Regions from separate parts of the Oceanobacillus sp. FSL W7-1309 genome, predicted to be linked through region 3. Evidence: predicted binding sites of a transcription regulator. Region 3 holds the regulator's gene; each other region holds the start of a gene.

Region 1 (2,275 bases), on a different contig from region 3:
TTAACTAACACTTCTACATCTTTCATTGCTTCAAACATTTCGATCCAAGCTTTTTTTGAGGTATATACCTCTTTCCTGTTAGAATGTACTTTATGTTTTATAGTTACATCTGAACTATTCTTGAGGGAGGAATCACAAGAGTTACATAATCTTGCATCAGGTAGGTCGTCCACTGCTGTATTTTTCAGGTTTATCCATTGTTGTATCGAAGATTATATGGGTTATGTCAGTCGGAATTATTGTTTGTTTCTGCTACACGTTTAATCCATTCTAATTTTCTATCCCAATCCGCTTCACTCGATAGTTGTTCTGGACACACTTTGTATCGAACTTCCCGCCCAACACGTTTGGAGGTAACTAATCCAGCATTATCCATAACTGAGGTGTTTAACAACCGCTTGACGAGATACAGTTACCTTAGTCGCCAATGTTGTTGCTGTTACTTGTCCTATAATTGCAATGTGGTCAAGCAGCTCACGACGAGTTGGGTCTGCTAACGCAATTAGAACCTTTTCAAAATTTTTATTGTCTGCAGATGGCATATTACTGCTCAGCAAGTTTTCGCACCGTTTCCAATTGATAAATCCATCCCTTTACATTTTCTTTAAAAAATTTATGTTTTTCTTCCTCAGAAACGGCAAGGCTGGAAAATCCACTTTCTACTACACTAAGCCAAGTACCCCCATCCTTTTCTTTCAGCATAAACTCAACGAGTGTAGAGTTATCTTCTCCTGGCTCCTCACCGGGAAATGAACTTGCCCACCGACATGAAAGGTAGTTAGGTGAATCTTCTTGTTCAATTAATACCGTGAATTTACCATACTTCGTATCCGCTACAATATGTGACCCGTCTACTTGTACCCTGTCTGGTCCTGGTGCATCACCCACCCACCATGCTGGTTGGCTTATCAACTCCCATACCGTTTGAACAGATGCATTAATAAAGATCTCTCGTTCAATACGATCATCATTCATTACCACTCCTCCTAACTTTAGGACGTGCAACCATAGGTTAGCACATATTTCTACTATGTCCAACTTTATAATTGCACTTAAATTTAGCGGTTGGCGATCACTTGGAGTGGTCGCTTTAGTCTTTATTATTTAAAGTGCCCTTATAGAGCGAACGGGCGGATAGTTTACTTCTTCGTATTTCTTCTAATCTAAAAAACCATACAGTAGTCCAGTTTATTGTCAAGATAAATAGGTATTTATTCATACTTATTTCACATACTTTTTATACTTAAAAGTTAGTAAAGTCCTAAGATATATAGTTACTAGCGTAATTGAACAAATTGTGAAACGTTAATTATTTCACTAATTTATGTTTCCACTTTGTGTATGATGAAAATATAAGTAACCGATAACATGATGGGAGGATGATATGCAGTGAAACAGAATGGGAAAACTTACACGAATCATGAGAAAGAGCCAAATTTAAAAGGTACATTATTATCGGTGGGAGCCTTAGGTTTATTTATTGTCATTAGTTGGACTGTTGTTTTTGCAATTTTCCTTTCAAGATAAGAAAGGTGATTAAAAAGGAGTGAGAAAAGATGCATTTTCATAAGTTTGAAAAAATATGGCTTACATTTGGTATCGGAGCATTAGTACTATTTTTGGTTATTCTTGGTTACGGAGCTTTTTATCTTGGCACTCACCCTCAAAGCCATGGTGTGACAATTGACCCTCAAAATGTAGAGGCCCATGAAGCTTTTAAGCCTGAAAATTTAGGGCTGACAAAAGTGGATGAAGACCGATATATTGTCAATGTCGTTGCAAGTGCATTCCATTATGACTTTGGTGTTGATGCAGATGGCAATGCAATAAATCATATTGAAATCCCTAAAGGTGCAACTGTACTATTTCAAGTTGTAACAAAGGATGTAATTCATGGTTTTAATATTGCTGGGACAAATGTAAATATGATGGTTGAACCTGGTTATATCAGTAGTATGGAGGTTGAAATGAATCAAGCAGCTGAATTTACCTTACTCTGTAATGAGTACTGTGGTATTGGTCACCATATGATGTATACAACCGTGGAGGTGTATCAATAATGGCGCTTCGAAATGTCGTATTACCTAATGAAGATCCTAGACAATTGCTTGCAATTCCAAAACAAGAAGCAAAACTTTATATGTCTTTTATGTATGTAGCTTTTATATCTTTATTTATTGGTGGTTTAATGGGTTTGTTGCAAGTACTAGTTCGGTCGGGAAGTTTCACACTTCCATTTGGTATTGGTTACTATCAAATTTTAACAGTACATGGC
Region 2 (2,275 bases), on a different contig from region 3:
TACTGAATTCCTACTTCCTTACATACAAACGCTTATTATCTTCTACTCCACTTAGGCAAATTGCAGCAGTATCCTTTGTAATATCAAGCTCTAATGTCGAACCATCAACTGGTAGGGTCTCCTCAAATAGTTTTTCATATTCGGGAACAGTTACTTCCATTCTTGAATCAAATAAATGTTTATGATCATTGATGTGAAGATGCTCACGATAATCGGACTGTAGAATCCCAGTAAAAAATTCTCCAACAGCGCCTGAACCATAGCTGTATAAACCAACCCTTGATCCGGCTTCTAATCCCTCGTTAAGTTCAAGAAGCGATAACAAGCTTAAGTATAAAGATCCCGTGTAGATGTTTCCAACGTTTCGATTATATTGCGTACTTACTTGATAATTCGCAACCAATCTTTCGTTGTCTTCCTCTGTACCTTCATCTAAAATCGTACGTAACGCCTTTAATCCCATCTTTGTATATGGCAAGTGGTAACAAATTGCCTCAAAATCTTTCAATTCAAGACCTGACTTTTCTTTATACTGCTCCCAAACCTTCGAAAAGAAGTATATGTATTGCTCATTGGAAAACTTTCCATCAACAAACGCTTTGTCAGAGTAAATCGGTCTCCAGAAATCCATAATGTCATTTGTGAAATAAGCACTATGCTCTTCAAGGACCATGATTCTTGGATTTGCACTAATCACCATCGCAACTGCACCTGCACCTTGTGTGGATTCACCGGGGGTATTTAGACCGTACCTCGCGATATCAGAACCTATTACCAATACCTTGCTTTCCGGATTTAATGCAATATGCCCTTTTGCCAATTGAATTCCAGCAGTTGCACCGTAGCATGCCTGCTTCATTTCAACAGTACGTGCATGGGGATTTAACCCAAGTAAATTATGTACATAGACCCCTGCAGACTTCGAGTTATCAATACCTGATTCGGTACCAAAAATAACAAAATCAATTTTCTCTTTATCTGCCTCGTTTAAAATCCCAAGTGCAGCGTTCGCAGCCAATGTAACCGGGTCTTGTGTAATTGGCGGAATCGCCATTTTTTCCTGTCCAATTCCAACGGTGAACTTTTCCGGCTCTATGTCTCTTGCAACAGCTAATTTGTTCATATCTACATATAAATGCGGTGTATAAAAACCTATCTTATCAATCCCTATATTCAATGCCCTGCTCCTTTACAACTACCAAAATTTTATACTGTACTGTTTCGTGTAATAGTGCACAACTATTATTTTTTAAATTAAACAACAGTTAAATGATAATATAATGTATTACGAAAAACAACTCATTTGAAGTTAGATGGAAAGGTTTTCTAAACTACCGGATTAGCTAATTTGTCTGTATGATTGATTATCTATCAGCGCTCACGATGACTCATAATTTCAATCTCTTGTAGGGCCTGTGTTGCTAATTGATCAGCCTCACGGTTCATTTTCCGGGACACATCTTTATAAGTTGGGGCAATTCCAAGCTGTTCTAACTTTTGTTCAATCCGATTAATCCATGCTGCTAGCTCCTTTTCATAGCATGGCCATTCCCCATCCAACTGATGAATGACAACCTTTGAATCTCCAACAAATGTTACTGGTAAGTGGTGCACACCTAATAGCTCTAATTCAGTTAATCCTAAATGAAGCGCCGCATATTCTGCTTCATTATTATTTATAAGGTCTTCCACTAAAGCATTTTTTCTTATCCGATAGGCCTTTTCATTTTGCTCATAGTAAATGACACAGCCAAGACCTGCTTTATCTGTCTTCAAGTCAAATCCACCATCAAAATAGACAGTTATATCATGCGGTTCCGTTTTAATTTCTTCCATGTATTTCTTTAATTGCTTATAGGTCCAGCTTCTATCATTGCTATCAATAAATGTTAATTGCTTGATTCTTCCAGTTTTCTCCATGTCTTCAGCAATGATGACGGCTTGTCCAGCTTGCATCATATCTGAGCTAAGCATCGTCTCTAATCCCTTTTTTGTACGATATGTTAATTCCATTCTCATTTGCATAGATAACCCCCCCTTTTTACTTGGATATAAAACAAAATAAATGTCATAAAATCTGAATAAAACACATTTAATGAATGAACCTCTCATTCATATTATTTTATATTGTATCCTAAAATGCACATATCTTAGCAACACCACAAATTTGTTTTAATAATAACAAAAATGTATTTAATAAAACAATTCAATTGACAAAACTATAAAATTTATGCAAAATGGACTTAACAACTGAATATTCGTTATTTTCTTATCC
Region 3 (2,275 bases):
ACGCTCCATTTTTTCAAGCTGCTTCCGCCTGCTTTGTGCTCGTTTTGTAGTCGAAGCACGTACAATATTCCGCTGGATAAAGTCTTCCATTTTTTTAATTTCAGTTTGCTGCTTTTCAAATTCCTTTAATTCCTGTTCATAATTTAGTGCTTTTTGCTCCAAATACTTGCTGTACGAACCATGGTATTTTCGCGTTTTATGCCGTGAAATTTCATATACAATGGAAACTGTTTTATCAAGAAAGTACCGATCGTGTGAAACGATGACAATGGCGCCTGGATAACTAACGAGATAGTTTTCCAACCATGACAATGTATCAATATCAAGATGGTTGGTCGGTTCATCAAGAATAAGCAACTGTGGTTTTTGAAGCAGCAATTTACCCAGGGCAAGTCGTGTTTTTTGTCCACCACTAAGTTCTGCGATTGGAGTATCATAATCAAAGGACTCAAAATTTAACCCACTAAGTACAGCTCTAATATCAGATTCATACGTATAGCCCCCATCAGTCTGATATGCTAGTTGAAGTTTGTCATATTCTTTAAGGACTTTGTCATATTCTTCTCCAGATAATTCGCTGGCTTTCTCCATCTCTTTCTCTAATGCTCGAAGTTGCTTTTCCAATGATTTTAAATGGGAAAATACCTCTAGCATTTCATCCCAAATGGTTTTCCCTGATTCTAACGTCATATGCTGGGATAAATAACCGAATGTAAGATCCTTCGGTTGAAAAAATTCCCCTTCATCATACGATAATTCTTGTGCCATAATTTTAAGTAATGTTGACTTACCTGCACCGTTTCTGCCGACAATAGCTATACGGTCTTTATCTTTAATTTCAATTTTAATATTTGATAAAATCTCTTCAGCACCGAAGGATTTGGAAATTCCGTTTAGTTGCATTAATATCATCTTTTTCACCCCATCATGTACAGTGTATCTTATAGTTATTTAACGAGGCAACTGAATTGTGAAAAATATCACGACTTATTTGACGTTTTCTGTTAAAATAGAAGGAAAGAACTTATCATATACAACTATTGGATTGAAAAGAGGAAGATTGATGGAACAGAATAAAATTCCACAAGCTACTGCCAAGCGGCTGCCTTTATATTATCGTTTTCTTAACAATTTAAATCAGCAAGGGAAGAAGCGAGTTTCCTCAAAGGAGCTGAGTGATGCAGTAAAAGTGGATTCTGCAACAATTCGAAGAGACTTTTCTTATTTTGGCGCATTGGGAAAAAAGGGATACGGCTATAATGTAGAGTATTTATTAGGATTTTTCCGAAGTACGTTGGATCAGCATGAGGTTACAGAGGTTGCATTAATCGGAGTTGGGAACTTAGGTACAGCCTTCCTTCATTATAACTTTATGAAGAACAATAATATCCGGATTACTACGGCATTTGATGCAGATACAGAAAAGGTTGGCACGGATATTGGCGGGGTACCCGTTTATGATATTCGTGATTTAGAGGAAAAGTTAGAAGACATTAAAGTCGCTATCCTAACTGTTCCAGCTGTTGAAGCACAAGTGATCGCCGATAAGCTTGTAGAAAAAGGGATTTCAGGGATTCTTAACTTTACTCCTGCAAGGATTAGTGTACCGAAGCATATTCGGGTCCACCATATTGATCTTGCTGTTGAATTGCAGGCCCTTGTCTATTTCCTAAAGCATTATTCGTTAGATAATCCAGAGTAGATATTACTCATTGTAAATTTTTGTTTATTTACAAGGCTATTGATATTAGGTCAAAAGCCTTGTTTTTTTATGGTTGGATTTGGATGTCCTTATATTGGTAAATACCATAATTTATTTGCATCAATTCCATAAAATCTCCGTTTTAAACAACCACTGGAAACAAGCTGATAAATATTAACTAGATAAATGGAACTAATATTTTTCTGAAAATTATTGGTTCTTAAGACATCTATCCATTTACTGATTATTACGTTAATCTGTATTGGGAATATATTGAGAAAGAGGAGGAATTTATTCGTGAACGTGAAAAAGGTTTTAGGTATTATGTTTGTTTTATTTATTAGTTTGTTCATTGTTGCATGTTCAAATGAAAGTGACAATGAGAGTGAAGGGACTAACGATGCTGAAGCAACTGAAGAAACAAATGATGCGGAAGCAAACGAGAAAAACGGGTCTGAAGAAGCAGAAGAAAATGTAGTTCCAGAAGATGAGGCATTATTTGCAGTACTTGAAGCAAACTTAGAAGCATTAACAGAAAATGACTTGGATGCTTACATGGAAACCATACATAGT

What was found. The regulator Rex, encoded in region 3, represses fermentation and respiration genes when NADH is low (regulators of the CRP and FNR family bind a similar motif). The targets are predictions, from matches to a motif close to TTGTGAAATATTTCACAA.
Region 1: the regulator Rex is predicted to act here: its motif matches at 1,303-1,320, upstream of NST46_RS16165 (cytochrome c oxidase subunit 2A).
Region 2: the regulator Rex is predicted to act here: its motif matches at 1,222-1,239, upstream of NST46_RS18515 (hydroxymethylglutaryl-CoA synthase).

The regions. Positions count from the first base shown of each region.
Region 1 is NZ_JBBOBX010000002.1:707,193-709,467, reverse strand. Features, by position in the region: gene NST46_RS16180 (hypothetical protein) at 227-376, opposite strand; gene NST46_RS16175 (helix-turn-helix domain-containing protein) at 369-557, opposite strand; gene NST46_RS16170 (SRPBCC domain-containing protein) at 544-975, opposite strand; gene NST46_RS16165 (cytochrome c oxidase subunit 2A) at 1,390-1,527, shown strand; gene NST46_RS16160 (cytochrome B5) at 1,557-2,060, shown strand; gene NST46_RS16155 (b(o/a)3-type cytochrome-c oxidase subunit 1) at 2,060-2,275, shown strand, end outside.
Region 2 is NZ_JBBOBX010000002.1:1,178,264-1,180,538, forward strand. Features, by position in the region: gene NST46_RS18515 (hydroxymethylglutaryl-CoA synthase) at 11-1,177, opposite strand; gene NST46_RS18520 (reverse transcriptase-like protein) at 1,372-2,025, opposite strand; SAM riboswitch class I at 2,267-2,275, shown strand, end outside.
Region 3 is NZ_JBBOBX010000001.1:2,248,331-2,250,605, forward strand. Features, by position in the region: gene NST46_RS10790 (ABC-F family ATP-binding cassette domain-containing protein) at 1-912, opposite strand, end outside; gene NST46_RS10795 (redox-sensing transcriptional repressor Rex) at 1,064-1,702, shown strand; gene NST46_RS10800 (hypothetical protein) at 2,000-2,275, shown strand, end outside.